Regions from separate parts of the Agrobacterium sp. 22-209-1 genome, predicted to be linked through region 2. Evidence: predicted binding sites of a transcription regulator. Region 2 holds the regulator's gene; each other region holds the start of a gene.
What was found. Region 2 encodes LexA, which represses DNA repair genes until DNA is damaged. Its sites were predicted from a motif close to TGTTCNNNNTGTGTTCNG; they were not measured.
Positions count from the first base shown of each region.

Region 1 (4,210 bases), on a different contig from region 2:
GGCCTATCTCACCTTCATCCGTCGCTAAAGCATTTCCAGTAAAATTGCGCAGCGGTTTTACGTCCGGAAAATGCGCTAACGAAAATATCCCTCAGAGAGCCGCATCCACTTCCGCTGCAAGCGGAATGGAAGGCTGCGCGCCGGCGCGCGTGCAGGCGAGCGAGCCTGCGACAGCGGCGCGCTTCAGCGCCTTTTCGAAATCCATCCCCTGATCGAGGCTGGCGGCAAGATAACCGCAGAAAGTATCGCCCGCACCGACCGTATCGACCGGCTCGATCTTCAGGCCGGAAGCCCGGAAAACCTTGCCGTTGCGCATGGCGATCACGCCGTCTGCGCCAAGCGTTACGATCAATGTCTGGCCGGTCCTGTCGTGCAGGGTTTTCAGTTCATTTTCCCGCTCAGAAGCGGAAAGGCCGTTCTTTCCGACCAGCAATTCGAACTCGGTTTCGTTGGCGATGACAATATCGGCAAGGCCCGCAAGGCGCGGTCCATCCGCGGTCAGTGGCGCAGTATTGATGACGGTGGTGACGCGCTTTGCCTTCGCAGCCGTCAGCGCCGCTTCGATAGCGGACGCGGGTATCTCAAACTGCAACATCAAGATATCACCCACCGACATTTCAGCCAGGGCTTTCGCGGCGTCGGAAGCGGAGACTTCGCCATTGGCGGCGGGAATGACCGAGATCATGTTCTCCCCGCCTTCGCCGATAAGGATCACTGCCGTCCCCGTAGGGCCGGGCGTGGTCTTCACCAGTGAGAGATCAGTGCCGGCGTCACGCAGCAAGGTCAGCGCCGGTGCGGCAAAGGTGTCATCGCCCGCAGCACCCGCCATCTTCACCGTGGCGCCTGCACGTCGCGCGGCCAGCGCCTGATTGGCGCCCTTGCCACCGGCGGCGGTGGAGAATGTCTCACCGGTCACGGTTTCACCGGGCTTGGGCAGGCGTTTGGCGGTGGCGACGAGGTCCATGTTGATGGAACCGAAAACAGTAATCATGGGGCGCTGGGTCCGTATGAAATTTGAGCAAGGCGGCGACTTTGCCCGAGACGATCACTCGTCGTCAACTACCCGCAATTTCGCCGCACCGGCCCGGTTTTCCGCAAAGCGCCGGGCCTGCTCCATTTCTCCATGCGAAGCCTCTTTTTCCGTCGGCGAAAAATCGAGGCCTTCGATCTTCTGGCCCCGCGCCAGCACCTTGTCGGAGGAGATCAGCATCATGTCGACGTCTTTCTGGGCCAGCCCGAAATGGGCTTGCAGCTTGCGCGTCCTGTCGTCCAGCCGCCGCACATCGTCCATCAGAAGGGCGACTTCACCTTGAATAAGATGCGCCTGCTCACGCATGCGCTGGTCTTTCAAAACCGACTGGATGACCTGCACCGACAGCATCAGCAGCGATGGCGAAACGATGACGACGCGGGCGCGGTGGGCGCGCTGCACCAGATATTCGAAATGCTGATGAATATCGGCGAAGATCGACTCCGATGGCACGAAGATAAAGGCCGTATCCTGCGTTTCGCCGCGAATGAGATATTTCTCGGCCACGTCGCGAATATGCACCTCCATATCGCGGCGGAACTGCTGCACGGCGGCGCGTTTGGTTTCGGGCGTCTCATCCGCCTTGATCGCGTTCCAAGCCTCCAGCGGAAACTTGGCATCGATGACCAGTGCCGGCGCATTGTTCGGCATCTTGATGATGCAGTCGGGCCGATAACCGTTGGAAAGCGTCGGCTGAAGCTGAAACGCCCCGGCGGGAAGTGCATCGGCGATCAGCGTTTCCATGCGCGCCTGTCCGAAAGCACCGCGCGTCTGCTTGTTGGAAAGGATCGCCTGTAGCCCTACGACATCCTTCGCCAGATCCTGAATATTGCCCTGCGCGGCATCGATGACAGCCAGGCGCTCTTGCAGGCGGCTCAGATTTTCATGGGTCGACCGGGTCTGCTCGGTGAGCGTTTCACCAAGGCGCTGCGACATGCCGTCAAGGCGCTGGTTCAGCGTCTGGCTCATCTCGCTCTGGCGGGTACCAAGCGTTTCCGCCATGGCCGCGATCCGCCCGTGCAATTCGGACTGTGTTTTCAGGAGATCGGAGATTTCACCGTCGGCTCCCGCTTTTCTTGCGCGGTTTATCGTGACCAGCCATGTGATGGTCAGGCCGAAAACCAGGGCCACAAGCAGCGCGCCGAAGCTGATATCGACGGAGCCGGCCCGCAGCGCGGGATTAAGGAGAACGGAGAAATCTATGTTCATGATTAAATCTAGCAGATTTCCAGTGATTCGGAAGATCAAAACAAGAACACTTCTGCGGCGGAAATGAGTCGGGAAGGGTCGATGCAGGAGGCGGTTTTCTCCTTCGTGTTTTTTATTTCCTCCGCGCGAGAGATACGTTATGGGAAGCCATGACCATCAAACCGCTTATCATTTTGCCCGATCCCGTGCTGCGTCAGCAGTCGAAGCTCATCGAACAGGTGGACGCCGAAGTGCTGCGCCTTGCCGACGACATGCTCGAAACCATGTATGATGCGCCCGGTATCGGCCTCGCCGCCATTCAGATCGGCGTGCCGCGCCGCATGCTGGTGATCGACGTGGCACGCGAAGGTGAAGAAAAGGCTCCGGTCGTTTTCATCAATCCGGAAATCCTCAAAGTGTCGGACGATGTCTCGACCTATGAGGAAGGCTGCCTCTCCATCCCCGATTATTATGCCGAGGTGGAGCGCCCAGCGTCGCTCACCGTGCAATATGTCGGCCGTGACGGCAAGCAGCAGACGGTCGAGGCGGACGGTCTGCTCGCGACCTGCCTGCAGCATGAGATCGACCACCTGAACGGCGTTCTCTTCATCGACCATATTTCGCGGCTCAAACGCGACATGGTCATCAAGAAATTCACGAAAGCGGCCCGCGCAAAGATCTGATCCGGCCTCTTTGGGCTGGAGTGGATGACAGGGAAGGGGGCGACGATGTCTCTTCGCATCATTTTTATGGGCACGCCGGATTTTTCCGTTCCCACGTTGCGTGCACTGGTGGATGCGGGCCACGAGATCGTTGCCGTCTACACCCAGCCGCCACGTCCCGGCGGCCGCCGTGGTCTCGATTTGCAGAAGTCGCCGGTCCATCAGGCAGCCGAATTGCTGGGGCTGCCCGTGCTGACGCCCGTAAATTTCAAGACCGAGGAAGACCGCAAGCAGTTCCGGGATTTCAACGCCGATGTAGCCGTCGTCGTCGCTTACGGTCTGCTTTTGCCTGAAGCGATCCTCTCCGGCACGCGTCTCGGCTGTTATAATGGTCACGCCTCCCTGCTGCCGCGCTGGCGCGGGGCTGCCCCCATCCAGAGGGCGATCATGGCCGGCGATGCCGAAACCGGTATGATGGTGATGAAAATGGAAAAGGGGCTCGATACCGGCCCCGTCGCGCTCACCGCAAAGGTCGCGATCGACGAGAATATGACGGCGGGCGAACTGCATGACAGCCTGATGCTGGCGGGTGCGCGGCTGATGCGGCAGGCGATGGACAAGCTGGAGGCGGGCGACCTGCCCCTCGTTACGCAGGCGGAAGAGGGTGTTCTCTACGCCGCGAAGATCGACAAGGGCGAGACCCGTATCGATTTTTCAAGGCCCGCACAGGATGTCCATAACCACATTCGTGGCCTGTCGCCGTTCCCCGGCGCATGGCTGGAAATGGATATCGGCGGCAAGACGGAGCGCGTGAAGGTTCTGGCCTCCGAACTGGCAAGCGGAATGGGAGAAGCGGGCGCAGCGCTCGACGATGCTCTGACCATTGCCTGCGGTAGCGGCGCCGTGCGGCTCACCCGTTTGCAGAAGGCGGGCGGCAAGCCGATGTCGGCGGCCGATTTCGTGCGCGGCACACCGGTTCCGACCGCAACGAGGCTCGGCTGATGCCACGTTTCCGCATGACCGTCGAATATGACGGCACGCCTTATTACGGCTGGCAGAGACAGGATAACGGCCCCTCGGTTCAGGGCGCGCTGGAGGCTGCGGTTCGCTCGTTGACGGGAGAGAGCGTCTCCATTCGCGGTGCCGGCCGCACCGATTCCGGCGTGCATGCCGTTGGACAGGTCGCCCATATCGATCTTTCCCGCGATTGGGAACCCTACAAGCTCCGCAATGCCTTGAACGCGCATCTCGCCATGGCCGGGGAGGCCGTGGCCGTGCTCGATGCTGCAGCCGTGACCGAAGATTTCGACGCCCGTTTTTCAGCGCTGCG
Region 1 is NZ_JBNWCH010000014.1:21,961-26,170, reverse strand. It holds gene trmB (tRNA (guanosine(46)-N7)-methyltransferase TrmB) at 1-28, shown strand, start outside; gene ACQZ48_RS21790 (ribokinase) at 92-991, opposite strand; gene ACQZ48_RS21785 (DNA recombination protein RmuC) at 1,046-2,239, opposite strand; gene def (peptide deformylase) at 2,389-2,901, shown strand; gene fmt (methionyl-tRNA formyltransferase) at 2,947-3,882, shown strand; gene truA (tRNA pseudouridine(38-40) synthase TruA) at 3,882-4,210, shown strand, end outside.
Region 1: ACQZ48_RS21785 (DNA recombination protein RmuC) is a predicted target of LexA. The motif match lies at 2,271-2,288, and genes of this name have one in related genera.

Region 2 (4,210 bases):
CGTTCGGCGTGAATATCGAGCGGGCCAAACTGACCGTCTTCGTCTTCGCAGCCGTTGTAGCAGCGCTGTCCGGCTGGCTTTACGCCCATATGCAGCGGTCGATAAACCCGACGCCTTTCGGGCTCGACATGGGCATCACCTATATGCTGATGGCCGTCGTCGGTGGTTCGGGCCGGGTTGTGGGCGCCATCTTCGGCGCAGCCGTGGTGCTGGTGTTAAAAGAGGTGCTGCAACGGGTCCTGCCCGGCCTTGTCGGCACCTCGGTGAATGTAGAAATGATCGTGTTCGGCGTGCTGCTCGTCCTGATCCTACAGCTCTCGCGCGACGGTCTTTGGCCACTTCTGGAAAAATACCTGCCGGCCCGGCCGCCGCGCGCCATCCGCCGCGACGGCGCCAGTCTTGAATCGCGGGACATGCCTGCGCCCGGCAGTCCGCTGGTCGGGGTCGATCGGGTGCGGAAGACATTTGGCGGACTGACGGCGGTCAACGATGTCAGCTTCGATATCAAGGCCGGGCAGATCGTCGGCCTGATCGGCCCGAACGGCGCCGGCAAGAGCACGACTTTCAATCTCATCACCGGCATCCTCGGCCTTTCCGGCGGCAACGTCACCTATCAGGGACAGAAGCTTTCAGGCCTCAATCCCCGGCTGATCGCCAAACGCGGCATCGCCAGAACCTTTCAGCATGCCAAGGTCCTTCCAACCATGTCGGTGCTCGAAAATGTCGCTCTCGGCGCGCATCTGCGTGGCAATGCCGGCGTTTTCCGGAGCTTCTTACGGCTGGAGCGAAAACAGGAGCAGGCGCTGCTTGCCGAAGCCGCCCATCAGCTCGATCGCGTCGGTCTCGGTGCTCATCGCGACCGTCCCGCCGGCGACCTCGCTCTCGGGCAGATCCGAATTCTGGAAATTGCTCGCGCGCTCTGCCTCAACCCGACGCTTCTGCTGCTCGACGAACCGGCGGCCGGTCTGCGCCACGGCGAAAAGCAGGAGCTCGCCACACTGCTGAAAAAACTGCGGGCCGAGGGCGTGAGCGTGCTGCTCGTCGAGCATGACATGGGTTTCGTCATGGGGCTGGTCGATCACATCGTCGTCCTCGATTTCGGCACCCTGATCGCCGAAGGCAAGCCGGCTGAAATCAGGCAACATCCAGCCGTGATCGCGGCTTATCTTGGGGGTGCAGCGTGAGCGGACATCTACTCGACATCAAAGACATCCACGTTGCCTATGGCCGGGCGGAGGTGGTGCATGGCATCTCGCTTTCCATGACATCCGGCAGCATCGTCACGGTCATCGGAGCAAACGGGGCGGGCAAGACCACGCTGCTCAACGCCATCATGGGCGTCGTGCCTTCGCGCGGGACCATTCTTTACGACGGCGCGCCAGTGCCCGATACCATCGAGGCCCGGGTTGCCGCTGGCCTTTGCCTCGTGCCGGAAAGGCGCGAATTGTTCGGGTCGATGACCGTCGAGGATAATATCGAGCTCGGCGGATTCCTGCGCTCACGCCAGGAGCGCAACGAAACCCGTGAGGAAATACACGCACTCTTTCCACGCCTTCGCGAGCGCAGCAAGCAGCTTGCCGGAACGCTTTCCGGCGGCGAAAGGCAGATGCTGGCGCTCGCCCGGGCACTAATGAGCCGGCCGAGGCTTTTGCTGCTGGATGAGCCTAGTCTCGGGCTTGCGCCGTTGATCGTCGCCGAAATCCTGCGCATCGTTGCCGAACTGCGTCGTACCGGTGTCTCCATCCTGCTGGTCGAACAGAACGCCCGCGCCGCGCTTGAAATCGCCGACGAGGCCTACCTCGTCGAACTCGGCGAGGTCCGCCGCTCAGGCCCGGCCGCCGAACTCGCCGTCGATCCGGCACTGATGGCGAGCTATCTCGGACCGGGCGAACACGCCCTCTAAGAAAATCCTCGTAACGGATATGAGCGATTTGCCGTCTTAGACGGACGGATCGTCGTACCGGATGCCTGAAACACAGAGCTGCCTTCAATTGCCCACTTCAGACGGCAGTTCCTCCGATTATCAAAATAGTCACCAACCCTACCGGCTCTCGGCAGTTCAGGCTTTCGAATATCAAATCACCATCTGAGATGCACCCTTCACGAAATTTTAGGGGATTGCGGAACACATATGGAACATATAGTGTTCGTTCTGTATTTGTTTCGCGACTTCAACGACGATTCTCAAGGGTGTTTTCCTCATGCTCACGCGCAAACAGCAGGAATTGCTTCTCTTCATTCATGAAAGAATGAAAGAGTCCGGCGTGCCGCCCTCCTTCGATGAAATGAAGGACGCACTCGATCTTGCTTCCAAATCCGGCATTCACCGGCTGATTACCGCACTCGAAGAGCGCGGGTTTATTCGCCGGCTACCCAACAGGGCGCGAGCGCTGGAAGTGATAAAATTACCTGAGGCCTATACGCCGGGCGCAAGGCCGCAGCGTGGTTTCTCACCGAGCGTCATCGAAGGCAGCCTGGGCAAGCCGAAGGCGCCGGAGCCGGCCGCGACCCCCAAGGCGCCTGCCAATGATCTCGGCGGTGCCGTCACCGTGCCGGTCATGGGCCGCATCGCCGCCGGTGTGCCGATTTCCGCCATCCAGAACAACACCCATGATGTGGCCGTACCAGTGGATATGCTGGGTTCGGGCGAACATTACGCGCTTGAGGTCAAAGGCGATTCGATGATCGAGGCCGGCATTTTTGATGGCGATACCGTTATCATCCGCAACGGCAATACGGCCAATCCGGGTGATATCATCGTCGCGCTGGTGGATGATGAAGAAGCGACCCTGAAGCGTTTCCGCCGCAAGGGAGCCTCCATCGCGCTGGAAGCTGCGAACCCGGCCTATGAGACCCGCATTTTCGGGCCTGATCGGGTGAAGATACAGGGCAAGCTGGTTGGGTTGATCCGCAGATATCATTGATGCCGCCGCCGGTTTGGATAAGCCGAAACGGTTGAACGGCGGCATATCTGGCCTGCAAGATGAAGGGCGCGTCATTTCGTTGAATTGATGCGCCTTTTCTTTTTTAAATGGCAAACGCGCTCGTCGTTGCGAAAATGCGGTTGTGCACGACGGCCCATCCATCAATTGGCGTTATGGGAGCCATGGATTCTTTGCGATATTCCAAGACCATTCGCAGATATAGAAATGCGCATCCTATCTGGGGAAAAACGCCATGTACGATCTTTATATTGCCAACAAGAACTATTCCTCATGGTCGCTGCGGCCCTGGGTTTTGATGCGCACGCTCGGCATCGCCTTTAATGAAAAACTCGTTCCCTTTGGCGAAGGTGTTGCCTTCTCCAGCTTTTCGCCGACGGGCAAGGTGCCGTGCCTTGTTGATGAGGGCGTGACGGTTTGGGAATCGCTGTCGATTGCCGAATATCTGGCCGAGAGACATCAGGGTGTCTGGGCAAGTGACAAGCAGGCACGGGCCTGGTCACGCTCGGCGGCAAGTGAAATGCATGCGGGCTTCTCTTCGCTGCGCAATCTCTATCCAATGTCGGTCGGTATCCGCGTAAAACCGAAGGGCGGCGATGCCGGGCTTGCCGCCGACATAAAACGCATTGATGCGCTGTGGAGCGAAGGCCTCGCAAAATTCGGCGGACCGTTTCTCGCCGGTCAGAAATTCACGGCGGTCGACGCCTTCTTCTGCCCGGTGGCGTTCCGTTTCCAGACCTATGGCGCCGATCTTTCGCCAGCGGCGAAGGCCTATTGTGACAGGCTGCTCTCCCTGCCCGCCATGCGCGAATGGTATGAGGCCGGACTGAAGGAAATCTGGCGCGATCTGCCGCATGAAGAAGAGATCGGCAGCATTGGCGAATTGACCGCGGATTTGCGCGCCACGGCCTGACAAATCATGCTGGCAGCACTCACTGCGATGCCGTCAGCAACCGGGTGACGGCTTCAGGCACATCACGGTCAAAGCGCCCGCTTTTCCAGTCGTAGAAGCGATGTTCGCTCCACGGCCTGTTGGTGCTGGCGGTTGCAGCGCGCATCCGCCCCACCACCCCCGCCTGATCGCTGCCGGCGAAATTTATCTCTACCGAGTCGATGCGCCTTAATATGTCGCGATTGAGCAGTAGGGCACCCGAGCGGCATTGCGTAAACGAGGTTCTGCGGGAGACGATGACGATATCGGCGATGTCACAGGCTTTCCCGGCAAACCGACCGTCTTCCAGCACGATGATAAACTCGCCGCTTTTCGC
Region 2 is NZ_JBNWCH010000004.1:171,471-175,680, reverse strand. It holds gene ACQZ48_RS11990 (branched-chain amino acid ABC transporter ATP-binding protein/permease) at 1-1,184, shown strand, start outside; gene ACQZ48_RS11985 (ABC transporter ATP-binding protein) at 1,181-1,903, shown strand; gene lexA (transcriptional repressor LexA) at 2,202-2,924, shown strand; gene ACQZ48_RS11975 (glutathione S-transferase family protein) at 3,178-3,855, shown strand; gene ACQZ48_RS11970 (ComEC/Rec2 family competence protein) at 3,875-4,210, opposite strand, start outside.

Region 3 (4,210 bases), on a different contig from region 2:
GGCGACAACGGCCGTGTCGGAAGCCATAGCTTCGAGCGGCGTCAAGCCGAAGCCTTCGTTGCGGGATGGGGCGACATAGAGCGTCAGCCGCCGGTACCAGGGCTTGATGTCGCCAACTTCGCCCTGAAATACGATACGGTCGGCGAGGCCGGCCGCGGTCACATCGGCCTTGAGCGCATCACCAAAGGCCTTGTGTTCTGTTGTGATGCGGCCGGAAACTACAGCGGTCCATTGCGGGTAATGGGGCAGAAGCTCGATCATGGCGCGCACGAAGAGATCAGTGCCCTTCTGGTGGCGCACCCGTCCAAAGCAGCCGATCAGATATTCCCCCGGCAGGCCGGTTGCCGCGATCGTGTCTTCCGGGCCGGTGGCGGGGTGGAACAGCTCGGTATCGACGCCATGCATGACGACGCGGTGGGGCACTTCCAGGAACGAGCCGGAGCGCGCGTTGGTCGCAACCACGGCGTCCATCTTCGAAATCAGAAAGCGTGTATAGGCGGAATGCCGTCTCTGCGCTGCCGAGGTGAACAGAAGCTTCACCTTCATGCGCAGCACGTCACGCATGAGAAGACCCGGCAACATTTCAAGATTTCGCCGGGCATGCCAGATGCGCGGGCCGCCCTGCGGACCGTCCTGCCAGAGCCGCCACAGATCACGAAAGCGCACATGCGGCAGATGCGGCGGCAGGCCGGGGCCGATGACGGCGACCTGCTGTCCCAGCCGATTCTGCACCGGTATCAGCTGAACGATGGTTGAGGTGACGCCGGAGAGCCTGCGTTTGAAGTTCGGCGCAAGCACCTGCACATCTTTCAGACTGACGTGGGACAAGATGGGCTTCCGTCTTTGCGGCTAATTTTGGGGATTGAAGACTTCAAGAAAAGCAATGCGCCCGCATGGGGCGCATTGCATGTGGGGGCGTCAGCCCCACTGAACCGCGAGAATCTCGTAGCCCTTGGCGCCGCCCGGAGCGTTAACTTCAATGCTGTCGCCGACTTCCTTGCCGATGAGCGCGCGGGCGATGGGCGAGGAGATGGAGATGCGGCCGGCCTTCACATCGGCTTCCTGGTCGCCGACGATCTGATAGGTCTTTTCCTCATCGCTATCCTCGTCGACCAGCTTGACGGTGGCGCCGAACTTGATCTTCGAACCCGACATCTTGGAGAGATCGATGACTTCCGCGCGCGCGGTCAGGTCTTCGAGTTCGGTGATGCGGCCTTCATTGTGGCTCTGTGCTTCCTTGGCAGCATGGTACTCGGCGTTTTCCGAAAGGTCGCCATGGGCGCGCGCTTCCGCAATCGCCTCGATGATACGGGGGCGTTCCTCCTGCTGGCGCCAGCGCAGCTCCTCCTGAAGCTTGACGAATCCACCCTGAGTCATCGGTACTTTTTCTACCATTTTTTTATCCTTCGCATTCCGGTCGCTATACTTGCAGACACAAAAAGAAACAGGTTCCGGAGAGGAACTCCGGAACCATGCCAAAATCAAAACTGAGCCGACTATATCAGAAGACGGCAGCGAAATGCCAGCAAATTTGAGGTGCGCATATTTCCTTTAACAATCAATGACTTAATCTGTTTCATTGACATTCGTCGTCAGAACATATAGTGAACATACCTATGAAGAAGTCGATCAAGCAACGGCTGGCCATTCTCTCCGACGCGGCAAAATACGATGCATCCTGCGCATCGAGCGGCACGACCAAGCGAAACTCTGCAGCATCAGGCGGTCTGGGCTCCACGGAGGGGTCGGGCATTTGCCACGCTTATGCTCCCGATGGACGCTGCATTTCGCTCTTGAAGATTCTGCTCACCAACTTCTGCATCTATGATTGTGCCTATTGCATCAACCGGTCGTCAAGCAATGTGGAGCGGGCGCGTTTCACGCCGGAAGAGGTGGTGTGGCTGACGCTCGAGTTTTATCGGCGCAACTATATTGAAGGGCTCTTCCTATCGTCGGGCATCATCCGGTCGTCGGATCATACGATGGAAGAGATGGTGCGGGTTGCACGCGAGCTGCGCGTTACGCATGGTTTTCGAGGCTATATCCATCTGAAGTCGATTCCGGAGGCGTCGCCCAGGCTCATCGAGGAGGCGGGGCTTTACGCGGATCGTCTCTCGATCAATATCGAATTGCCGACCGATAGCGGCATTGGTCGTTTCGCGCCGGAAAAGCAGCCCGCCAATATTCGCCGCTCCATGGCCGATATCCGCCTGAAGATTGAGGAGGCGGGGGAGCCGACCGTCAGGACGAAAAAGACCAAGCGCTTTGCGCCGGCCGGGCAGAGCACGCAGATGATCGTGGGGGCGGATGGCGCCGACGATAACACCATTCTCTCCACCAGTGCCCGGCTTTATGGCAGCTACGGTTTACGGCGCGTCTATTATTCGGCCTTCAGCCCCATTCCGGATTCATCGAAAAACCTGCCGCTCATCAAACCGCCGCTGATGCGGGAGCACCGGCTTTATCAGGCGGATTGGCTTTACCGCTTTTACGGCTTCGACATTGGCGAGATAACGGCGACCGGGGGTGACGGCATGCTCGATCTCGATATCGACCCGAAACTGGCCTGGGCGCTGAAACATCGCGACCGTTTCCCGGTGGACGTCAATGCGGCGGATCGGGAAATGCTGCTGCGGGTGCCCGGTTTCGGCACCAAGACGGTGGCCTCCGTTCTCTCGTCACGGCGGTTCCGGCGGCTGCGGCTGGAGGATATTGCGCGTTTCGGTGTTTCCCTGAAAAAGGTGAAGGCTTTTATCGTCGCAGAGGGCTGGACGCCGGGCAAGCTGACCGAGCGGCCGGATTTGCGGGCGATGTTTGCACCGCAGCCCGAACAATTGTCGCTGTTATGATGTACTGCCCGGTGCTGGAAGGGCGGGGCGATTTCGGCGAGTGGCGCGATGCCGCGCGTGCGGCCCTTGCCGCCGATATTCGACCGGAGACGATTGACTGGCGGTTGCAGGATTACGGGGCAGGGCTGCTGGATTTCGCAGGTGAGCCATTACCGATGGTCGATGCCGGCAATGGGCAGGTTTCCGTTCCGGCTTCGTTTTTGGCGCTGGCACAGGCCGTCATCTGCCATGGCGATCCCGGCCGGTTTGCGCTGCTTTATCGTTTGTTGTGGCGGCTGAAGCGGGATCGCGCCCTGTTGCAGTTCAAGTCCGATCCGGATGTTGCAGAGGCCCGTTTGCTCGAGAAATCGGTGCGTCGGGATTGTCACAAGATGACGGCCTTCGTCCGTTTCAAGGAGTTGTGCTTGCCGCAGGGGCAGGGCGGGCGACGGCGGTTCGTGGCCTGGTTCGAGCCGGATCATTTCATCGTCGAGCGAACGGCAGCGTTTTTCCAGCGACGGTTTACCGATATGGACTGGCTGATCGCCACGCCGAAAGGGTCCGCCCGATGGGATGGAAGCGAGCTGCAAACCTCTCGGGAGGCGGCGGCGAAGCCCGATCTGACGGACGAGACGGATGAACTCTGGCGAACTTATTATGCCAATATATTCAATCCGGCCCGCTTGAAGATTAAGGCCATGACGGCGGAGATGCCAAAGAAATACTGGAAGAACCTGCCGGAAGCCGATCTCATTCCCGACCTCATTCTCGGCGCGGAGGCGCGGGTACTGGAAATGGCCGCCAGAACGGCGAGCCAGCCGCAGCCCTTTCATCATCGCCTGCAGGTTGCGGCCGCTGCACGGGAGATGCCGCAACTGGCGCCAGACGGAACGCTTGCGTCGCTGGCGCGGCAGGCTGGCCACTGTACCCGCTGTCCCCTGCATTGCAGCGCCACGCAAACGGTTTTCGGTTCCGGGCCGGAGGATGCGGAAATCATGATCGTTGGCGAACAGCCGGGCGATCATGAAGATCTCGCCGGAAAGCCTTTTGTCGGCCCGGCTGGCCAGCTTTTCGACCGGACTCTTGCCGATGTCGGTATTGAGCGCAAAAAGCTCTACGTCACCAATGCCGTTAAACACTTCAAATATGAAACGCGCGGCAAACGACGCATCCATCAACGGCCGAATGCAGGCGAGGTGGAGCAATGCCGCTGGTGGCTCAATCAGGAAATCGCGCTCGTCCGGCCGAAACTGATCGTCGCCATGGGCGCAACTGCGCTTTATGCGCTGACCGGCGGCAAAGAAAGGCTCTCGGAGATCAGGGGTCGTCCTATACCGATGGAGGAGGGCCGAACGCTTTTTGTCACCGTGCACCCCTCCTAT
Region 3 is NZ_JBNWCH010000003.1:295,781-299,990, reverse strand. It holds gene ACQZ48_RS09290 (glycosyltransferase family 4 protein) at 1-828, opposite strand, end outside; gene greA (transcription elongation factor GreA) at 919-1,395, opposite strand; gene ACQZ48_RS09280 (putative DNA modification/repair radical SAM protein) at 1,617-2,849, shown strand; gene ACQZ48_RS09275 (UdgX family uracil-DNA binding protein) at 2,849-4,210, shown strand, end outside.
Region 3: ACQZ48_RS09280 (putative DNA modification/repair radical SAM protein) is a predicted target of LexA. The motif match lies at 1,594-1,611, and genes of this name have one in related genera.

Region 4 (4,210 bases), on a different contig from region 2:
GGTTTTGATGCAGTCAGCGTATCGGAGGTGATGAAGGCCGCCGGTCTCACCCACGGTGGTTTCTATGGCCATTTCACCTCGAAGGATGACCTCATTGCCGCAACGATTGCTCATGCGCTCTCCGGTGATGAAAGCGGCACCCTCGATTTGCGGGCCTATCTCGAAGACTATCTCGCACCAAAGCATCGTAACAACCCGGCCAGAGGCTGTCCAACGGCAGGGCTGGCAGCTGATATCCGCCATCAGACACCGGCGGCTCGCGCCGCCATGACAGCCGGGCTTCAGGCCCAAATCGAGCGCATGGCGAAGGCTCTTCCTGACATCAATGCGTCGGAACGGCGGCGCGCGGCTATAGGAACCTGGGCTGCGATGGTCGGGGCGGTGATCCTTGCCCGCGCGATCGACGACGACACTCTTTCGGATGAAGTCCTGGAAGAGACGCGGGCCTGGATCGAGGCTGGGTTACATCCTTCCTCAAATTGAAAGCTGGCTGAGCGAAGACAGTCGCCTTCGGGAGCGCAAGCGCCGCGGGCAGACCCCCACGGCGCTTCTAATGTCAGGCGGTGCGCCAGGGCTGAAGCACCACCTTTCCAGTGGTCTGACGACCTTCAAGCAAACGGTGTGCTTCAGCAGCTTGCGACAGCGGCAGCACCGTGCCGACCTGGATCTTGACCTGACCGCTCGCCACGAAGCCGATCAGTTCACCGATGGTCGCCATCAACAAGTCAGCGTTGGCCAGATAGGCGCCGATATAGAAGCCGACCACACTATGGTTCATCGAGGTCAGCCGCCATGGATCGACCAGCGCGGTCTTTCCACTGGACTGGCCGAGAAAAATCATGCGGCCGAACGGCGCCATTGCATCCAGCGCCTGATTCAGGGTGTCGCCCCCGGCCGTCTCGATGACGATGTTGACGCCTTGCCCATCGGTGACCCGGCGAACATCGTCGGCCCAGTCTGGCTTGGTATAATCGACCGAGACATCCGCACCCATTGCTTCGGCCTTGGCGCGCTTCTCTGGCGTGCTGGCAGCGGCGATGATCTTACCGGCGCCATAGAGCTTGGCGAGCTGGATCGCGAACGAGCCAACACCACCGGCCGCCCCTTCAATGAGGACGGTTTCGCCCGGCAAAAGCTTGGCGGCCTGCTTCAGGGCGATGGCAGCGGTGAGGCCGTGGCCCAACAGGGCGGCAGCCTGAACGGCATCGAAGCCTTCCGGCAGCGGGATGATCGTAGCGGCGGGAACCACAACATACTGGGCATATCCGCCCGCACCCGGCGCCGCGAGAACCGATAGGCCAACAGGAATGTTGGTCACGCCGTCGCCGAGCGCGGCGACTGTGCCAGCAACCTCGGCGCCAAGAATGAACGGAGGCGGCGAAGGTTCGGGATAGTCATCGCCGCGACGACGCATGATGTCGGCGAAATTCATGCCGACGGCCTCGACCTTGATCAGCACTTCGCCGGGACCCGCGACCGGATCAGGAACGTCCTCATAAACCAGAACGTCCGGGCCACCCGTTGAGTGGAAACGTATCGCTTTCATACTGCAGGCTCTCTGTTTGTGAAACGGATGCCCTTAAGGTATAATTCATATACCTAGTATCAATTAGGCACTTCAAATAGACCAGGTATATTGAAGGAAACCTCATCACCGATGCGCTTTGCCCGACCGAATACAGCGATCATCTCAGCAGGATGATCCTCGACCAGATCGCCGACAAATGGTCGATCCTCATCATTGCGGCACTCTGCTCCGGACCCATGCGCTTTAATGGACTGAAGCGCGAGCTGAACGGTGTCACGCAGAAGGCTCTGACACAGACGCTGCGTCGACTGGAACGTTTGGGACTGATCGAGCGACGAGTGTTCCCCGTGTCGCCGGTCGCAGTCGAGTACAGCGTTACTCCGCTGGGCGAATCGCTGAAAGCGCCGTTTCAGGCGATCTTTCAGTGGTCTGTTGCCCATGGGCCGGAGATTGAGGCGGCGAAGCAGCGGTTCGATCGGGAACGCGACGGCGCCTGACCGCTCAATGGAACTGGGGGTCGCCAGATGCGCTCATAGGAGTGAGGTGCTGACGGTACTTTCGGCGCGTGTCTCGCTCAGACGTTAGTTCTCCGCCTGGCGCGGAAAGAGCCGATAGTAGTCGAAAGATGGCTTGCGGAGGCCAGTGGAAATTCCTAAATGATATCAGTAGCATAGCTTTCTGACGGGTCCTGGGCCGGTAGTAATCAAGCCGAAAAATATTTTCTGAAATGAATTCAATTTGTTAGCATGAAATCGAACAATTGAGTGGGAATAAGCGAAGGCGGAGCAATTCCGCCTTCTGTTCATCTTTTGTTCTTTATTTTATCACCGCACAATGATAGGTTTCCGGCCTTGGCATAAGGCTGTGGAGCATCGTCATGGAGTGCGAGTTGACGGACGAAAGAGCCTTGAGGCAGCTTTGCTTTGATGGGCTGGAGCCGCAGAAAATACGACGCGTCAATCCACGCTTTCGAAACAAGCTCCTGTTGCTGCTGAAGCCGCCACGGCAATTGGCGGAAAGAATGTTTGTCGATGCGTCGCATCATGCTCTGGGTCGGACAACCCGTGAGGCATATCCCGCCGAGCTTCTACACATAACCCTGTTGTGTTTGGGATGTTTCGAGACGATCCCTCACGGACTGACAAGCAGACTGAAGGCGGCAATGGGTGCGGTAAACGCGCGGCCTGTTCCGGTCACCCTGGACGGAAGTGCACTTTTTGGCAATCGCAACAGTTTGGTCCTACGAAACGGTGATGATCAGCCGGAGATCCATGCCCTGGTGAGGCTGCTGCAACGGGCGCTTCGACAGGCGAACCTTCCCTATATCCCTGCACCATCTTTTACACCGCATATCACGATGATTTATAGCTGCGGGAAGATGGAACCGATGCCGGCCGGAAAGCCATATAGCTGGCTTGCGAGTAATTTCGAGCTTGTTTTCAGCCATAATGGCGAAACCCGACATGAGTCCCTTGGACGCTTCGCACTCTCCGCAAAAGCGGATCGGTATGAGCCGCTCGAAAGTCAGCTACATCTACCGCACAAATTGATCGGTCCTAGAAAACGACCGAACCGGAAGCAGTCGGAACGCTAAGGCGCGCCAAAATATACTCACGGGCGAGGCGAAATCGCCTCGCTACAAACGATAGCAGCTTAGAGCTGAACCTTGTCGAAAGCCTTGCCGTCGATGCCGAGAGCTTCTAGATCGGCACGGGCGGGCTTGCGATGTGCGCGAACAGCGGCCGAAACCGAGAGCGCTGCACCGAGAACGGCGAAGGTTTCACCGAAGAAGTTACGCGATGTCTTTGCAACCTGACGCATTTTAATCTCCATCTTTGTTGCCCAGATAATGGGGATTTCAGGCATCTTCTACAACTCTCGATGTAGCAGGGAAGCCATGCAGCTTTGCTCGCGCTCGTTTGGATGTCAGCCGCCTCGATTTTGCATAGCTCAAGCATTGTGAGGGATGAATCGACGCAAGGCGCCTCAGGCGGCAGCTTGAATAAGATGGATATTTTGTTATGCCGGAAGGCTTGAAGACGAAGAGGCGATAGCATGACGTTCACGATTTACGGCATCAAGAATTGCGACACGATGAAGAAGGCCAGAAGCTGGCTGGAGACGAACAGCGTCGATTATTCTTTCCACGACTATAAGACAGCCGGTATCGACCGCGCCCATCTGGAAACATGGTGTGATGCCGCCGGCTGGGAAACGGTTCTCAACCGGGCCGGCACGACATTCAAGAAACTCGACGACAGCCAGAAGGCCGATCTTACACGAGAAAGGGCCATCGGGCTGATGCTGGAACAGCCCTCCATGATCAAGCGGCCCGTGCTGGAAGCGAAGGGTAAGATAACCGTCGGCTTCAAGCCGGAAATCTACCAGACGCTTTTTGCCTGAACGCAACCCACCATGTCCAAAACAACCCGCGCCACCCAGATGCTGACTAAAGCCGGCATTGCCTTCACCACCGTGACTTATGATTACGACCCGAATGCCGATCGCATCGGGCTGCAGGCGGCCGAGGCGATCGGTGAGGCGCCACATCTGGTGCTGAAGACACTGATGGCGGAGCTGGACGGCAAGCCGGTCTGCGTCATTGTCCCCTCCGACCGCGAGGTGAGCATGAAGAAGCTTGCCGCCGCCTTCGGAGGCAAATCCGCCAGCATGATGAAGCCT
Region 4 is NZ_JBNWCH010000007.1:34,696-38,905, forward strand. It holds gene ACQZ48_RS16215 (TetR/AcrR family transcriptional regulator) at 1-483, shown strand, start outside; gene ACQZ48_RS16220 (quinone oxidoreductase family protein) at 557-1,546, opposite strand; gene ACQZ48_RS16225 (winged helix-turn-helix transcriptional regulator) at 1,699-2,025, shown strand; gene ACQZ48_RS16230 (2'-5' RNA ligase family protein) at 2,406-3,122, shown strand; gene ACQZ48_RS16235 (hypothetical protein) at 3,182-3,349, opposite strand; gene ACQZ48_RS16240 (ArsC family reductase) at 3,584-3,931, shown strand; gene ybaK (Cys-tRNA(Pro) deacylase) at 3,944-4,210, shown strand, end outside.
Region 4: ACQZ48_RS16230 (2'-5' RNA ligase family protein) is a predicted target of LexA. The motif match lies at 2,328-2,345, and genes of this name have one in related genera.